Regions from separate parts of the Sporosarcina soli genome, predicted to be linked through region 2. Evidence: riboswitches for the same ligand, from Rfam matches in the RefSeq annotation. Region 2 holds a riboswitch; the other holds the start of a gene.

Region 1 (9,377 bases), 300 kb from region 2:
ACGTTGTATTCGGTGAACCGTTTCATATAGCGACCCAGTTGACCGTTGGATTGACAGAACAATTGTCGGCCTTTGCCAAGCATGGGGAGGATAGCGGTCACTTGGCAAAAGAACTTCTGATCTATAGTCGACATCTCGAACAGACAATCGATGAAAAATTGAACAAGGGACTGGCGATGTTACAGCCGATGTTATTTGGCATCATCGCCGTCTGCATTTTGGCAGCATATCTGGCTTTATTACTGCCTGTATACGGCTTAATGGACAATCTATGAAGGAGGAGAATACGGTTGAAATGGATGAAAAACGCTAATGGATTTACGCTGATCGAAATGATGATCGTTTTGTTGATTATTTCCATATTAATTCTCATTGCAATCCCAAACGTGACCAAGCATTCTAAATCGATTGATGAGAAAGGATGCGCAGCTTATGTGAAAATGGTTCAAGGGCAAGTGGAGGCTTATAAAATGGACGAAAAACGTTTGCCGGCGAACGTCGATGAGTTATCGGAAGCAGGCTATTTACCAGATGAAGCAAGATGTCCAAATGGAAGTGAACTATCTATTGATACAGATGGAACTGTCACGGCAGATGAATAAGGGGATGTGAGAGGTGAGGAGAAGAGAAGGGGGATTCACATTTCTGGAGTTGTTGATGGTATTATCCGTTGTCGTTATTATGACCTCGATCGTTTTACCGTTTGGCGACAGGTGGATTCGTACGACTTCGGAAAAGGATGCGATGCAAGCACTGATCGCATCCATCCAAAATTTACAGGCTTATTCAATGGCTAATCATGTTGTGACAAAACTGGAGTTTCAACATTCCGGATCCGAATATATTACGTCGGTCATTGGGAAACCCGAGTTTTCGAGAACCCGCTTTCCTGATGGGATGCGATTGGCATCGTCGAGTCGTTTGAAGTCGGTCGAATTTCATGCCAACGGCGATATCATTCATTCCGGGACGCTTACCCTTTTGACTAGCACGGGACAGACGGAAATCCGTTTACAATTTCAACGCGGAAGGATGATTATTTATGAATGAAGAGGGGTATTCCTGGCCAGAAGCCGTCCTTACTTTATCGGTGATCATGGTGATCTTTTATACACTGTTGCCGGTCGCTACGGCAATGACAGTAAGACTCCATTTGAGCAAGTTGGAGACATATGCAGCTGAAACTGCGCTACAAGGTGCAATTTACTTTCAGGCGTATGGTTTGATGGAAGGGAGCCGACAATTTGAAGAGGTGGATTATCATTGGGTAATCGAAGGACAGGCCGTCTGTGTTTCCTATTTTGTGAACGAAGAGAAAATGACGAAATGCATACAATGAGGAAGTTGAATGATCGTGGCTATACATTTATGGAAAGTATATTTCAATTGCTCGTATTAATTGTTTTTGTTCATTTTTTGTTGCTTTTTTTCAGTTGGAAAGGAGCGATAGAAGAGCAGTATGAAGATTATTCTACGAGGGAATGGGAATTGTTTGCGGCGGAATTACAGCAAATGCTCGCCGAAGTAAGCGAAATCCGTTTACCGCTTAGAAGTTCGATGCAATTTAAAAATGAACGAGGAAGTATTACAATTGAACAAAGTGGAGCAGTTATCCGGAAAAGAGTCGGTGGAGAAGGACATGTCCCCCTTTTGACAAATGTCCGTTCGGTTTCTTTTACCTTCGATGGCGTAGAGATGACGGTTGCTGTGACCTTTGTGGATCACTCCGTAAAAAGAAGGGGGTTTGTGGTTGGACTTTATCCGATGTGAACAGGGCGTTATGCTAATCGCTGCGATTATTTTATTATTTTTTGTCAGTCTCTTTCTTTTCACCCTCGTTTCATGGCATGATAGTCTACAAAGAACTTACGATTCGCTTGCAACGTATTACGAAAATGAAACGGCGAGAATAATGAAACAGGACGGATGAAAAATACTTGTCCTGCCGGATGGGTGATGACATGAAGAAAGTGTATCTAATCGGTTTTATGGGATGTGGTAAAAGCGCAATCGGTAAACGGCTTAGTTTCGCAACGAAGATGCCCTATTATGATATGGATCATGAAATCGAAAAAAAAATGGGGATGACGATATCGGAAATTTTCTCAACATATGGGGAGGAAGCTTTCCGAGAAATGGAGACGGAATTTCTGCGGACATTCCGGAACGAGTATTGTATTATTGCGACGGGCGGCGGAGTACCTATGCGTAAAGAAAATAGGGAAATTATGCGCAGAACCGGTCTTGTCTTTTTCCTCAATGCTCCATTCCGCGATGTGTGGAGACGTATTGCGACTTTAAAAAAACGGCCGATTGTCCAAGCGTCAACTCGTGCGCAACTGGAAAAACTATTTTATGTACGAAAACCGCTTTATATGTATAGCGCCCATTTCAAGGTGGAAACGGAAAAAAGGTCAATACATGACATCACGGATTATATTGCGTTCCAAATTAACAGGTTTAAAGGAGGAAATTAACCTAATATGGAAAACTATTATTGGATTTCCATTTAGAATAACTTTCTACCTAGATTACGTAATTGCATCCAAACACGAACAATATATAAGTTTCATCAGTTAATATTCGCGAAAACAACAATCAACTAAAAGGTATTGCGCTTGTTGAAATGAAATGTTAAGATATAAGCGAAAGGGCATTATTTATTCGAATCTTACTTAAATTCATTTCAATTGAATAGCGCGGATGATTGTATGGGGAGAGCACGCACTGGCGTCGCCGAAGGAGCAAGTAACAACAGTTATGAATCTCTCAGGTAAAAAGACTCATACATGACGCATCTCTGGAGAGTGCCATTCAAAATGGCCACCAACGAGGAAAGCCGTAAGGTAAACTTTCAGGTACAAGGACAGAGGTTCTCGATTTTAAAGGGGGCCGTTGTCTTTTTTTTATTGAAAAATGAAGGGAGAAAGCCGAATGACTGAAAATTTGAAACGTACGGTACTATTTGATAGTTATGCGAAGTATGGCGGGAAAACAATTGATTTTGGAGGATGGGATTTACCTGTTCAATTTTCAAGCATTAAAGCAGAACATGAAGCAGTTCGTACAAAAGCAGGTTTATTTGATGTATCCCATATGGGGGAAGTATTTGTAAGTGGGGAAGGCGCGCTTGCTTACTTGCAAAAGCTTGTGACGAATGACGTATCCAAACTGAAGGATGGGCAAGCGCAATACACGGCAATGTGCTATGAAGATGGTGGGACGGTTGATGACCTTCTCATTTATAAACGTGGGGATAACGATTATTTGCTAGTTGTCAACGCGTCAAATATTGAGAAAGACCTTGAATGGATGCATCAGCATAAAACGGCTGACGTCAAGATTGATGATCAATCTTCTGATTATGCCCTGCTTGCATTGCAAGGACCTGTAGCACAAGAAATACTTCAAAAGCTGACAACAGAACCACTTGCGGAGATCAAGTTCTTCCGTTTCAAAGAAAACGTCGACGTCAGTGGACATAATGTACTCATTTCACGTACGGGTTATACAGGTGAGGACGGTTTTGAAATTTACGGTTCACCTGAGGCGATCACTGCCCTTTGGCCGGCAATTCTTGAAGCTGGTGAAAACGAGGGGATCGTGCCGGCAGGTCTTGGTGCGCGTGACACTCTGCGTTTTGAAGCGGGATTACCGCTATACGGCCAAGAATTATCACAAGAGATTTCACCACTTGAAGCGGGTCTCGGCTTTGTTGTTAAGTTAAATAAAGAAGAGGATTTCCTTGGGAAAGAAGCACTTGCTGCCCAAAAAGAAAATGGTATCCCTCGTAAATTGGTCGGTGTCGAGATGATCGATAAAGGGATTCCACGCACTGGCTATAGAGTGTTCCTTGGTGATGAGGAAATCGGTGAAGTGACAACAGGTACACAATCACCGACGTTGAAAAAGAATATCGGTTTCGCTCTTCTGAAAAGTGAGCATACGGCGCAAGGAACTGAAGTGGAAATCGAAATCCGCAATAAGCGGTTAAAAGCAGTAATCGTGGCAACACCATTTTATAAACGATAATTAAATGAGGAAAAGGGGATAAGTGGACATGAGGCATCGTTACATTCCAATGACTGAAACCGATCAAGCCGAAATGATGAAAACAATCGGAATTTCATCCATCGATGAACTTTTTGCGGATATTCCTGAAAAAGTTCGGTTTAAAGGTGAATACAATATTAAAAAAGCGAAGTCTGAAACTTCTTTAGTAAAGGAACTTTCAAAACTGGCGGCGAAAAATGCGGATGCACGTACATATGCGTCTTTCCTTGGCGCGGGTGTGTATGATCATTATAAGCCGATCATCGTTGACCACGTTATTTCACGTTCCGAGTTCTATACGGCCTATACACCGTATCAGCCGGAAATTTCGCAAGGTGAATTACAAGCGATTTTTGAATTCCAAACAATGATTTGTGAATTGACTGGCATGGACCTTGCAAACTCATCTATGTATGATGGCGGGACGGCACTTGCAGAGGCAGGAACTCTTGCAGCGGGGCACACACGCCGCAAAAAATTGCTCGTTTCTGAGACGGTGCATCCTGAATCCCGTGACGTCGTCCTATCCTATGCTTCCGGTCAAGCGGTTGAAGTTGTGACGATTCCTCAAAAAGATGGCGTTACAGATATTGCGAAGCTGGAAGAATTGATGGACGAAGATACGGCGGCTGTTCTTGTCCAATACCCGAATTTCTTCGGTCAAATTGAAGATATCAAAAAAATCGGTGAAATCACACATGATAAGGGAGGACTTTTCGTAGTTTCTTCCAATCCACTCGCTTTAGGGGTGCTTACACCTCCAGGAAAGCTTGGTGCAGACATTACGGTTGGTGATGCACAGCCATTCGGTATTCCAGAAGCTTTCGGCGGACCGCATTGCGGATATTTCGCTGTAACGAAACAATTGATGCGTAAAGTGCCAGGACGACTGGTCGGTGAAACGACAGACGATGAAGGACGCCGCGGTTATGTGTTGACGTTGCAAGCGCGCGAACAACATATCCGCCGGGATAAAGCGACATCCAACATCTGTTCGAACCAAGCGTTGAATGCTCTTGCAGCTTCTGTTGCAATGACGGCACTTGGGAAAGTCGGAACGCAAGAAATCGCTTATCAAAATATTGTGAAAACCCGTTATGCAAAAGAAGCTTTTGAAAAAGCGGGCTTTGACGTGAAGTTTGGCGGCGCTCATTTTAATGAAATCGTTGTCGATTGTAAGAAACCTGTAAAAGAAGTGAATGATCAGCTTTTCGCAAATGGGATCATCGGTGGTTATGACCTTGGTCTGACGTATCCTGATCTTGCGAATCATGCGCTTATCGCTGTGACAGAACAACGTACAAAAGAGGAAATCGATGCACTTGTGCAGGAAATGGAGGCCCTTCATGCATAAAGATAATCAGCCACTCATTTTTGAACTGACAAGAGAGGGACGGATAGGCTATAGCCTTCCTGACTTGGATGTTCCTGACTTGGAACTTTCTAGCTTGTTGCCAGACGGTTTTATCCGTGAAGAAGCTGCGGAACTTCCAGAAGTTTCCGAACTTGATATTATGCGTCATTATACGGCACTTTCGAACCGTAACCATGGGATTGACTCCGGATTCTATCCACTTGGATCTTGTACGATGAAATATAATCCGAAAATCAACGAATCGGTTGCTCGCTATCCTGGCTTTGCGAATATCCATCCGTTGCAAGATGAATCGACTGTCCAAGGTGCATTGGAAGTTATGTATGATTTACAAGAACATCTTGTTGAAATTACAGGGATGGACGAAGTGACATTACAACCCGCTGCGGGAGCGCATGGCGAGTGGACAGCTTTGATGATGATTCGCGCGTTCCATGAAGCGAATGGTGACTTTAATCGTACGAAAGTCCTTGTGCCGGACTCTGCGCACGGAACAAACCCAGCATCGGCAACGGTTGCAGGTTTTGATACAGTTACAGTTAAATCAGGAGAAAATGGTCTCGTTGACCTTGAAGACTTGAAAAAGCAAGTTGGGCCGGATACAGCTGCCCTGATGCTGACTAACCCGAATACACTCGGTCTTTTCGAAGAAGAAATTCTTGAAATGGCTGCCATTGTCCACGAAGCAGGTGGAAAGCTGTACTATGATGGCGCGAACTTGAACGCGGTAATGTCAAAAGCGCGTCCTGGCGATATGGGCTTTGATGCAGTGCATTTGAACTTGCACAAAACCTTTACAGGTCCGCATGGTGGTGGTGGACCAGGTTCAGGTCCGGTTGGAGTGAAAAAGGATCTTGCTCCATTCCTTCCAAAACCGGTTCTTGTGAAAGAAGAGGATACGTACACGTTTGAATACGATCGCCCACAATCAATCGGTCGTGTTAAGCCGTTCTACGGGAACTTCGGTATTTACTTACGAGCTTACACGTACATTCGCTCAATGGGGCCGGATGGCTTGAAAGCTGTTACGGAATATGCTGTCCTTAATGCCAATTACATGATGCGTAGATTGGAGCCTTATTTCGATCTACCGTACAATCGCCATTGTAAACATGAATTCGTTCTTTCGGGTCGCCGTCAAAAGAAACTAGGCGTCCGTACACTTGATATGGCAAAACGTTTGCTTGATTTCGGGTATCATCCACCGACAATCTACTTCCCGCTCAACGTTGAAGAAGGGATGATGATTGAGCCTACGGAAACAGAGTCAAAAGAAACACTCGATGCATTTTGCGATGCACTTATCCAAATTGCAAAAGAAGTGGAAGAGAATCCAGAAATCGTACAAAACGCTCCACATACGACGGTCATCAATCGTTTGGACGAAACAAAAGCAGCGCGTCAACCAGTTCTTCGTTATACGAAATAATTCAAAAAAGTACATCGCCGATCAATGCGATGTACTTTTTCCTAATCACTTTTGACGGAAAATTGGGCGTTGCGGGAAAACAAATATCTTTCTGGTGTATCGAAATATTTCTTTGTATAACCTTGAAATGGCAGCGACTTTTTCCTTTCTTTCATACATATGATGAAAGAAAAGGAGTGGAAAAATGATGCAATCAAAGATAACTTTACTGATTTTATGCATTGTCGGCATTTTTCTATTCGTTTACGGTACGGCTGGGGGGTTACGTCTTCTTCTGGGCAAATTTTTATTGGAAGGAGGATTTGCCAATGTAAACTACGCAACCCTTGCCCTTTTATGTGCAGTACCATTCATACTCTATATAGTTGCCACAAGCAATACAGTTGAAACAATGAGAGAGCTGATCATGACGAGTGGTGCATTTTTCGTCATCATATTTATGTATGCTAATGTCCTACTTGTGAATTCGCTGATCGTGATGCATCCTGAAATGGTCACCCGCTTGTTAACCGTATTTCCGGCGGCTTCCTTCCTCCTTGTTTTCGTCTTAAGTTTCGTCCAAAAAAGAAATATATGGTGGAAAGAAACGAAGTGATTTTAGGGCTTTAATAATGAACGGCGCCTTGCTTCATGAAAGCAAGGCGCTTTTTCATTATTTCAATACATTACAAGATTCTTCTATGATACAATTCGGTTAAGATTGAAATTTTTGAAGGAGATGACAGAAATGGTCACGGAGCTATTCAAAGATAAAAAAGCACCTTATATTTGCACGCCGTTAGTCGGAAAAAGTAGAGAAGCATTAATACATGAACTCGAAATGATTCTACCGAAAAAACCGGATATCATCGAATGGCGGGCGGACTTTTATGAAGAAATTGCCGACACACATTCGGTTTTGTTAACGGCAAAAGCAATTGCTGAAGTGACAGAGCTCCCGTTTCTTTTTACGATTCGGTCTGAAAAAGAAGGCGGTGAGCGAATTCCATTGACTGAAAAGGGTGTAGTGGATTTGCTCTGTGAAATTTGCCGAAATAGCGACGTTGATTTGATTGATTTTGAAGTGTCCAATGAACCTGAATATATTCAAACATTGCGAAAAGTAGCGACTGAAAATGGCAAGAAATTAATTCTTTCCTATCATAACTTCGAGTATACGCCCCATCATACGGAAATTATGAAGCGGCTCATTATGGCAGAAGTATACGGAGCGGATTTTGCGAAAGCAGCCGTCATGCCGAAAAATAAAGAAGACGTTCTACGGTTATTAGCTTTAACAAAAGAAATGGATGATCGCATGCAGATTCCGATCATAACGATGTCGATGGGGAGTCTAGGCGCCTTGAGTAGGGTGAACGGCTGGATGTATGGATCTGTTATGACATTCGGAGTTGGGGGACAAAGTTCGGCTCCAGGACAGATTCCGATTGAAAAACTGAAGCAACTGATCGACCTGTCTCAAGAAACACTAGTTGACTGGTAACCAGGTTTTATCATACATAAGCAGTCTAAACTGCATTCTCTATTTCATATAGAAAACAAAAAATGTACCGGACATACTTCCGGTACATTTTAACTTACTTCAGCAGAAGTCCTACTTCAATAAACTACAGGATGAATGCTGAATATGGTTTTAATTCAGTGGCGATCAAAGGCCGGCTGAATCAAGTTAAAGCCTCCGGCGGATGTCACAGATTTTGAAGGGATTTAATCGCGCTTATCTAGTGCCTTAATTTCAGTAAAGAACGCAGAAATACGGCAAATCGAACCCTTCGCTGTTCGATTAGCAATTCAAAATCTGGACGCAATTACGCCGAGGCGTAATTGATGATTATTGCGGCTCGTAGATATCCCAAGCGAGTTTAAGCGATTCGACAATATGGTCGGCAATCTGTTCGGGGGATTGATCATTCACGGATAATGTTGAGTGGTTCAGCGAATAGGCTCCTTGTCTTTCATAGAAAAGTTTTTCAATTTCATCAAGATCTCGATTTTGTAAGATCGGACGGCTATCGATTAAAATATCGAGTCGTTCTTTCCACTGTTCCCACGATACATCGAGGTAAAAGACGGTGCAATTTGCGAGACAGGCTTCCCGTACCTCGGGCTGCATGAATGCCCCGCCACCAATTGAGATGATTTTTAGTTTTTGTTCGCAATAGAATTGGATCAATTTTTTTTCATGCTCACGAAAGACGGTTTCACCATGCACTTTAAAAATATCAGTCGTCGGCATTCCAAATTCTTTTTCAATCTCTTCGTCAATGTCAACGAAGCTTCGGTATAACTTTTGGGCGACAAGGGTGCCAATCGTCGTTTTCCCAACGCCCATAAAACCTATTAGGACAATGCTTTGTTGCCTCACCGGCACTTCTCTAAGTCTCACATTAAACACTCTTTCTAAGGTAATAGTATTTAAAGTATAGTTCAGTTTCAGAATCTTGTAAACACTATTTAGAAAGGCTTGTTTTTGTCGAACACGGATGACTGGTTCAATGTGAGCTTTCGTTGGCTGGGGTA
Region 2 (9,377 bases):
GGGTATTGGATTTGAAAGAAGAGGATGTGTATTGGTGCACGGCCCATCCGGGTTGGGTGACTGGAACGGTGTACGGCGTTTTCGCACCGCTGCTTAACCGGGCAACCATTATTATTCACGGCGGTAGATTTAATGCCGATGAATGGTATTCCGTGTTAGAAAAATCCGGTGTTACCGTTTGGTATAGTGCGCCGACAGCATTTAGAATGTTGATGGCAGAAGGGGATGAAAAGACAGCGACTTATGATTTGTCAAAGATCCGCCACATTTTAAGCGTGGGCGAGCCGTTAAATCCAGAAGTGATCCGTTGGGGGATTAAAACGTTGTCCAACCGCATCCACGATACGTGGTGGATGACAGAAACAGGGGCTCAACTCATTGTCAATCTTCCATCCGAAAACATTATTCCAGGATCAATGGGAAGACCATTTCCAGGAATTGAGGCAGCAATTCTAGGCGATGACGGCGAAAAGCTTGCGCCTGGTAAAGTCGGTCAGTTAGCCTTAAAAGCCAATTGGCCTGCCATCATGCGGGAAGTGTGGAAAGATCCTGCGAAATATGCGACGTATTTCCCATTCGAGGGATGGTATGTGTCTGGTGATTTGGCGACAATCGATGACAACGGTTATATCTTTTTCCAAGGTCGGAGTGACGATATGATCAATTCTTCAGGTGAACGAATCGGTCCATTTGAAGTGGAGAGCAAATTGATCGAACATCCAGCTGTGGCAGAAGTGGGTGTCATTGGAAAACCAGACGCGGTGAGAGGCGAAATTGTTAAGGCATTTATTGTCTTAAAGAATGGCTATGAAGCAAGTGACGGGCTATTGCAAGAGCTTCGTCAATTTGTACGAAGTGGACTTGCAGCCCATGCTGCTCCAAGAGAAATTGAATTTCTAGAGGAATTACCGAAGACTCCGATTAGCGGGAAAATTCTTCGACGCGAATTAAAGGCAAGGGAACTGCAAAAAGTCGGCGTCTAATCTCTTGAATGAGGACAGAAGAGTGTCAGTTCGGAAAAATACACTTTTTCTACCTTTTCTGATATATTGATAGAGGCAATTGTCGAAAATAACAAACAATAAAACATAATGAGGGGGAAGTAATAATGAGTAGAGAAGAATTGTATAAAAAATCATATTTTAACCGTATTGGAGAATTAAGTGATCTTGCACCAGATACATTCAAGGCTTTCGCACAGTTTGACAAACTAGCTTTATCTGAAGGAAAGCTAACGAAAAAGTTAAAAGAATTAATTGCCGTTGCGGTTGCCCACACGACAGGTTGTCCATACTGTATTGAAGTCCATGTAACAGCAGCAAAATCAGAAGATGTGACCAAAGAAGAAATGGCTGAATCCATCCTAGTTGCAACGGCATTAAAAGCAGGCTCTGCTCTAGCTCATGGGGTGAATGCCTTAAATGCATATGATCAAAATGGCGATGATGAATTATATAAGGCATCTTATTTTAACAGATTAAAAGAGTTCTCAGCGCTAAACGGTGATGTATTCAAGGCATTTGTTGACTTTGATACAAAAGCATTGAAAGCAAGTATCCTGAGTGTCAAAGAGAAAGAATTGATTGCCGTCGCTGTTGCGCATACGACGGGCTGCCCGTATTGTATTGATATTCATACAAAGGGTGCTAAGGGTGCAGGTGCAACGAAGGAAGAGTTGGCAGAATCGATTCTGGTGGCAACAGCACTAAAAGCAGGTTCCGCTTTGGCTCACAGTGTGAATGCGTTAAATGCATTTGATGCATAAGTCGGATTTTTGATTTATTAATTTATAAATAAGTATTTGTTGAACACTTAACAAGAGTCCGCTAGTGAAGACCTTGTTAAGTGTTTATTTGTGGTTGGAAACCGAACGTATTTTGCGTATGCGAACCCGTACTTTATATGAGCGGCTACTGTTTTAAAGCTACGTTGGCTTTTTATACGAGGACAAAATAATATCTAAATTCTAAATATTAACTAGACAACTTACCTTTCCAGGTGCTATTATATAAATTAATTAAATAATAGCGGATGAATATTATGGGAGAGACTAAACGTATGGTTTAGCACCGAAGGAGCAAGTTCCAGAAAAAGAATTAATCTCTCAGGTAAAAGGACCATAATAGGACGCGCCTCTGGAGAGCGCCATGTGCCACCAAAGGAGTTATACTCTCAGGTAAAAGGACAGAGGAAGTATAGGTGAACACCTATATTTCCCCTGTCTTTTTATTGGTGAAATACAAAAGGAGGGGGGACATCTTTAATAATATTCTGTTATGAATTTCCAATACTTTAAAATGTAAGCGCTTTATTTCTGGGCGACAGAATGATGGCCAGAATACTCAATATTAATGATCTGAAAATTAAGGAGTGTGACATCTATGCAAGTACAACAATTGGAAAGAGGACTAAAAAATAGACATGTACAACTCATCGCGATTGGAGGGGCAATCGGAACTGGATTGTTTCTAGGAGCAGGAAAATCGATTCATCTAGCAGGACCCTCCATATTATTTGCCTATACCATTACAGGGATCATTTGCTTTTTAATCATGCGTTCACTTGGAGAACTACTCTTATCCAATTTGAACTATCATTCTTTTGTTGACTTTGTGCAAGATTATTTAGGGAACATGGCAGCCTTTATCACTGGCTGGACCTACTGGTTTTGCTGGATTTCAATCGCAATGGCCGATATCACAGCAGTTGGTCTCTATGCCCAGTATTGGTTTCCAGAAGTACCACAGTGGATGCCGGGTTTAATTGCGCTTGTTGTTTTGTTAATTATGAACCTTGCCACTGTAAAGCTTTTTGGTGAAATGGAATTCTGGTTCGCATTGATCAAGGTCATTGCGATTCTTGGATTAATTGTCATCGGAACTTTCATGATCATTAAAGGCTTTTCAACGAGTGAAGGTCCATCTAGTTTTACGAATCTATGGAGCCATGGCGGAATGTTCCCGAATGGAATGAATGGATTTATTCTTTCATTCCAAATGGTCGTATTTGCGTTTGTTGGTATTGAACTTGTAGGGCTGATGGCTGGTGAAACAAAGGATCCCGAAAAGGTTATTCCAAAAGCGATCAATAATATCCCGATTCGGATTATTGTTTTCTATATCGGTGCTTTGATTGTCATTATGAGTATCTATCCATGGACTGCAGTCAAACCTGCGGAAAGTCCATTCGTCCAAGTCTTCGTAGGCGTTGGAATTGTTGCGGCCGCTGGTATCGTCAATTTTGTCGTCCTTACTTCCGCAGCTTCGGCATGTAACAGTGCCATCTTTAGTACAAGTAGAATGATCTATTCACTTGCCAAAGATAAAAATGCACCTGCACGATTAGCAAAACTGGACAAACGTAAAGTCCCTTCCAATGCATTGTTCTTTTCAACGATCGTCATTCTAATTTCCGTTGTTTTGAACTATGTCATGCCAGAAGGCGTATTTACACTCATTACCAGTATTTCTACGGTCTGTTTCATCTTTATTTGGGGAATTACAGTCATCTGCCATTTGAAATACCGCAAAACAAGACCAGAGCTAGCGAAAGCAAACAAATTCAAAATGCCGCTTTACCCGGTTACCAATTACTTGATCCTGCTTTTCCTAGCGTTTGTTCTAGTCGTTCTTGCTCTTGCGGAGGATACGCGTGTTTCCTTATTCGTAACGCCTGCTTGGTTTGTTTTACTGATTGTTATTTATAAGGTGCGGAAAATGAAAGTGAATCAAGTTGAACAGCCAGAAGTGGTGGAGAGCTAATTTAGGGTGCCAGGTTCTAACGCAATTTTGAATTGTGTTAGAACTTGGCGCTTTTTTTAATACACATAGGTTGCCTTCCATTCTTCGTTAAGCCGGCGTTTGACACCCGTTGAACAGGAGACAAAACCGCATTCATCCCGCGACCTATGGAGGTCGGAGTCTTCTGTAGCTGACGTTTCGCTTTCAGTACAAAAACATTTGTTAAATGAAGATAAATCAAGAAGCCAACCGAATCGATGTTGGGTTAGCTTCTTATTGTATATAATTTTTAACTGTGCTGTTGCCTATTCATATTTTCCTTTCAATGGGACAAACCTCACTTCATTCAACACAGTCGTATGGATTGCTCCGTCTTCATCTTTTTCCAAGAGCAAGAGTTCCTGTAGAAGGGGGGGACCAACTGGGATGATCATTTTTCCTCCGATAGCTAGTTGGTCCATGAGCTCGCTTGGCACTTGGGCAGCGGCGGCAGTCACCATAATCCGATTATAAGGAGCGTGTTCTTCCCAACCGGTGCTGCCGTCATCCAGCTTAAAATGGATGTTAGAGAAACCGGCCTTTTCCAATCTCTCTTTTGCCCGTTCATGTAAGGCAGCAATTCGTTCAATTGTATAAACGGAGTTCGAGAAGGCGGCGAGTAGGGCGGTCTGGAAGCCGGATCCTGTTCCGATTTCCAGCACTTTTGAATGAGGTTGTAAATCGATGGCCAATGTCATTTCAAGTACGAGGGAAGGCTGAGAAATGGTTTGTTCATGTCCGATTGGAATGGCCTCGTCCATATAGGCGAATTCTTTGAGTTCATCCATGAAAAAGCCACGGTCTAGTTTTTGAAAATAGTTAAGGATGTCTGAGTTTTGCTTGGCCATTATCTATGCTCCTTCGTTTAATCATAACTTACACTGCACATTCATCATTTCCTATACGGGGTATTCGTAAACAATATGAAGTGAACGGTACCGATAAATACATAATTTGGGGTGGAAAAGGGGATGGTTTTAGTTTTTAGTATTATGGACCTATACAACAATGTCCTTGTTATCGTCATGCTGTATGATTAAATTGTAAGCGGAATTTTCATGACGCTAAATCTTTATTGTCATGAAAATTAATGGTCTTTTGTATTATAGAGAGGAAAAAATCCAGATGCCCCAGCTAATCATATTATTGAGAAGTGGCTGAACGGACTGCCGAAGCATGGCCTGTGTGACAAAATGGACTGATTAAATTCTTGATTGTATGATATTAGTTCCTTTCCTGCATACTTTAGTCAGAATAAGGGAAAGTATTGAAAGACAATACTTAACGTGAACAGAGCCCCGTTAGAAAGCATAAATAGGAGTCGTTGTACGACTAGGCTTTCTATACGATAGCTCCCGAAAATAAAGAAAGGTGATGAATAAGATGGGTGTACATCAATATTTTAAAAGCTTATCTGATTTAGAACAAATTATTCGTTGTCCGGGAAAGTTCAAATATCAGGAGCATTCCGTCGCCAGTCATTCATTTAAGGTGACAAAAATCGCTCAATTTCTTGGAACAGTCGAAGAGCAATCTGGTCAGAATGTGGATTGGAGACTCCTATATGAAAAGGCATTGAACCATGATTACGCAGAACTTTTTACGGGAGATATAAAAACACCAGTAAAATATGCTTCGAAAGAGTTGAAGCAACTATTCAGTGAAGTAGAGGAAGAAATGACAAGAAAGTTTGTAGAAAAGGAACTTCCATCTGAGTTTCAAGACATTTATTTGGAGCGATTTAAAGAAGGTAAGGATGAGACATTGGAGGGGCGCATTTTATCTGTTGCTGATAAAGTTGATTTGCTTTATGAAGCATTTGGTGAGATTCAAAAGGGTAATCCAGAGCCATTGTTTTTAGAAATATATGAAGAAGCATTAAGGACAATACTACTGTTTCAAGAGATGAACTGTGTAAAATACTTCCTAGAACATATTCTTACGGATATGCTTAGTGAACGATTTACTGAACATGACGAGTTAACGGGCATCGCAATGCGGATCATTGAAGAACATGAAGAGTAAAGGAAATACATAAAAATAACCAATTCTAAAGCAAGTTAACGTACAACGCAAAACTTCCACAATCAATCCATTATTGGTAAACGAATTGGCAACGAACGGTAAGTCTTGCGGCAATTACTGGTAAAAAACATGGCAGAATTGGTACATTCTTATGACCATAATCAAATTTTCAAAGTCAACATGATGGAACGCTTCTACTGAAAGCCCAAGTGGAGATGAGTGAAGGGCTCGTCCGATGAAGCGGTGACGTAAAAGTCCGTAAAAGATAAGTGCCTGGTACTAACGCAATCCGGAATTGCATCAGTACCAGGCACCTTAAATTAGGCTCTATATTTTATAGCTAATCCTTTTAAGAAGTTTCTAGCGTATCGATCCAAGCACGGTTTATAATTTTTGTGCCCTTCTTTTCGTAATACAGCGCTTAATTCGCTTTTTGATATAATGACTCCTGCTTTTTCTAAAATATCAAGCATATCCTCACCTGTTAACGCGAGTGCTATTTTTACTTTCTTTAGAAGGATATTATTCACATTTTCATTAGTCATGATCGATACAGTTGGACCTTGAGGTTGTCCTGGTTTTGGATCTTGTTTTCCTCTTTTGTATATAATTAGGCCATTTAAAAATGAATCCAACATACTATTCGTACATTTCATTTGCAATTCATTTTCAGCTTCATCATCATTTGATTTTGTAAGCAACAGTAGCACATCTTCTTTTGTTACTTCAATGCCACCAAGATGAAAAATGTCTACCATATCAGCATTTTTTAAATCTAAAGCATATCGTAATCGAATTAATATATCATTATTATTCATTTGTTGACCTCCTGTATATAGTGCAGTAATTACAAAACGACTTCATCATTATTATTGCCCTTTTGTGTGTATCTATTATGGTTTTAATTGATTTAAACCTAATCATAGCACATGAAATTCATATTAATTCAATTGCTGTATATTGCAAAAACGAATAAGAAGTCCTCATGACAGTTATTGCGTAAGTGAATGACCTTAGCAGCAAGATGGAGCGTTCGCTGAAGTAGCGGCAGTGTCTGTTTTTTGAAAATGACATTTATGTAGAGTTTTTTTCATACAATATAGTTGGGGTGGAAAAATGCCAAGAGTCAAATACCGAGATGCAGACGTTGATCTAATGGCAAGGATGATGAGAGCGGAAGCTGAAGGTGAAGGAAAGCAAGGGATGTTATATGTTGGAAATGTAATTGTTAACCGTGCTGTCGCGGATTGCTTGGACTTCAGGGACGTAAGATCAATTGAAGATGTCATTTTTCAGGTTCAAGGAGGAAATTATTCTTTCGAAGCTGTTCAAAAAGGGAATTTATTTTATCAAAGAGCGAGATCCACTGAAAAAAGATTAGCAAGACAGAATTTGGAGAATTGGAGAGAACATCCAGCGAAATTTGCCCTTTGGTATTTTAATCCGTATGCTCCCTGTCCACCAACTTGGTACGGGCAACCTTTTACTGGTCAATTTAAAAATCATTGTTTTTATGAACCAGCAGCGGGAACATGTGAGAGTGTTTATATCGGTTAGGTTTTCTACTGTTAGATGTAAGCAGGATATTTACAACTATAACTGGCCAGCCGCTTTTCACGTGGAATTCCATTGTATTGACCAGATGTTCGAGCATCTGGTCTTTTCTTAATAGTACAGTTTATGAATGGAAGTGTGTGCCTACTTCATGCAAATCTCACACTTTTACTATAAAGTAAATGATGACTATGAATAGTTGTACCTATTGTTTCCATAGTGATAAGTTTAGGAGGGGTTATTTTGAAACGTATATTTACCGTAACTACAGCAATCTTACTTACAATGTCTATTTCTACTAGTGCGTTTGCTCACTCGCATTTAGAAGGATCGAATCCAGCAGATGGTGACATTGTAACGGAGCCATTAAATGAAATTGTCCTTGAATTTGATGGACAAATTGAACAAGGTAGCTTTATAGATGTACAAACGACAAAAGGACAAGCCATCGAACTACAAGAAATTATTATTGGTGATGGTACATTAACAGGCACTGTTGCAGAGCCACTTCCGAATGACGAATATCAAGTAAATTGGAGTATTATTAGTGCAGACGGTCATCCATTAGAAGGTGAATTCTCATTTACAGTCAATGCTTCAGTTCCTGAATCTGTGGAAGAAGTAACAGAGGAACCGTCAGAAACAACAGAATCAGCTGAGCAATCGACAGAAGATCAAGAAAATGTAGCCACAGCGGATGAAGTAGAGAAAGAATCATCTTCTATGACAGTTATCCTAATTGTTCTTTTAATTGTCATTGTAGCAGGCGGTTTCTTCTTACTTACTAAAAGAAAGAAATAAGGAATGGATATAGTAGTAATTATTAGTCAGACGCTTTTATATTTGTGCTTTTCGGTTTTAATAGGTAGTTTTATTCTTCTGCTAGTCCCAAGCCAATATCGTCCAGATATAAAAATTTCAAAGCGCTTATTGCTTATCAGTGCCATTACGCTACCTGTTTTTGCATTTATTCCAGTGCTGGATATTACCTTATATATTGCGCCGCGCTTAGGTTTAGTTGAATCGTTAAAAATTGTTTTAACAACCTACACGGTTGGGACAGCGTGGGATTTTACCCTTCTCGGTTCCGGTGTGTTAATATTATTAATTGCCTTGGCTAGGCCCGCTGAAAAGAGCATTTACGCGATTTTAGGAGCATTGCTATCATTTGGAATAATATTAACAGTTGCTTGGTCAAGCCATGCAAGCTCTATTGATCAAGTGGTAGGAATTATCAGCCACTTTATTCATTTAACAGCTGTCAGTATTTGGGTTGGGGTTTTACTTATAATAGGCTGGTGTTCGCTCAATCATAAAAATTGGCTGGAATTTTTAAGTTGGTTTTCAATGGTCGCTATTGGCTGTTTAGTTGCTACAGCTCTTAGTGGTCTGATTTTGATGGATGTAATGGTGGATGGGTATATTGATTCTTGGTTGGTTTCATATGGACAAGGGTTACTAATCAAACATTTATTCCTACTGCCGCTTGTTTTTTATGCATTAGCGAATGGTTTCATTGTGAAATATATGCTATCCAAAGATGCTGCATTTAATCCCATTCCTTGGATTCGTGTAGAAGGCTTTATTTTATTTGTAATTTTTACGATTACAGCTATTTTTTCACAACAATCACCACCTCATGGCAATTATTTAATGAGTGAGGCAGTGTCACCTTTATTCCATTTACTTCACAATGACGTTATCGATTCGGGTAGCACAATTGGCTTTGTTGTGAACTTAAATACAGTATACTTCTTTTTCCTATCCATTTTATTTGTGGGATTGATTGTGTTATCGTTTTTCAAAAAAGCATCGATCATACTATCATTCCTTTTTAGTTGTTTGTTTGTAATGTGTATCTATCTGATGTTAATGGTGACTGTAGTGATCCGCTAAAAAGAGCGCTTTATTTGAATATAGTAAGAGCATGTTTTGAACGGTTTTCATTTCAAATCATGCTCTTTCTTTTTGTTCGTTTATCACAACTTAATCCTCATTTTGCCATGCGTTTGGTAAAAC

Evidence for each region. A riboswitch is a leader RNA that binds a small molecule or an ion and turns the genes downstream of it on or off. The one in region 2 is predicted to bind glycine.
Region 1: another riboswitch for glycine. It lies ahead of gcvT (glycine cleavage system aminomethyltransferase GcvT); the one in region 2 lies ahead of ACFPRA_RS20600 (amino acid permease).

Annotation. Positions count from the first base shown of each region.
Region 1 covers NZ_JBHSNO010000015.1:33,596-42,972, reverse strand. Annotated here, with positions in the region: gene comGB (competence type IV pilus assembly protein ComGB) at 1-275, shown strand, start outside; gene comGC (competence type IV pilus major pilin ComGC) at 300-602, shown strand; gene ACFPRA_RS19135 (prepilin-type N-terminal cleavage/methylation domain-containing protein) at 616-1,050, shown strand; gene ACFPRA_RS19130 (hypothetical protein) at 1,043-1,339, shown strand; gene comGF (competence type IV pilus minor pilin ComGF) at 1,327-1,770, shown strand; gene ACFPRA_RS19120 (hypothetical protein) at 1,751-1,930, shown strand; gene ACFPRA_RS19115 (shikimate kinase) at 1,962-2,477, shown strand; glycine riboswitch at 2,704-2,795, shown strand; gene gcvT (glycine cleavage system aminomethyltransferase GcvT) at 2,935-4,032, shown strand; gene gcvPA (aminomethyl-transferring glycine dehydrogenase subunit GcvPA) at 4,061-5,407, shown strand; gene gcvPB (aminomethyl-transferring glycine dehydrogenase subunit GcvPB) at 5,400-6,857, shown strand; gene ACFPRA_RS19095 (hypothetical protein) at 7,045-7,452, shown strand; gene aroD (type I 3-dehydroquinate dehydratase) at 7,585-8,340, shown strand; gene ACFPRA_RS19085 (shikimate kinase) at 8,689-9,243, opposite strand.
Region 2 covers NZ_JBHSNO010000015.1:335,534-344,910, reverse strand. Annotated here, with positions in the region: gene acsA (acetate--CoA ligase) at 1-983, shown strand, start outside; gene ACFPRA_RS20605 (carboxymuconolactone decarboxylase family protein) at 1,109-1,765, shown strand; glycine riboswitch at 2,032-2,130, shown strand; glycine riboswitch at 2,133-2,191, shown strand; gene ACFPRA_RS20600 (amino acid permease) at 2,382-3,761, shown strand; gene ACFPRA_RS20595 (protein-L-isoaspartate(D-aspartate) O-methyltransferase) at 4,046-4,627, opposite strand; gene ACFPRA_RS20590 (HD domain-containing protein) at 5,163-5,804, shown strand; gene ACFPRA_RS20585 (YehS family protein) at 6,125-6,622, opposite strand; gene ACFPRA_RS20580 (cell wall hydrolase) at 6,921-7,361, shown strand; gene ACFPRA_RS20575 (copper resistance CopC family protein) at 7,602-8,159, shown strand; gene ACFPRA_RS20570 (copper resistance D family protein) at 8,163-9,254, shown strand.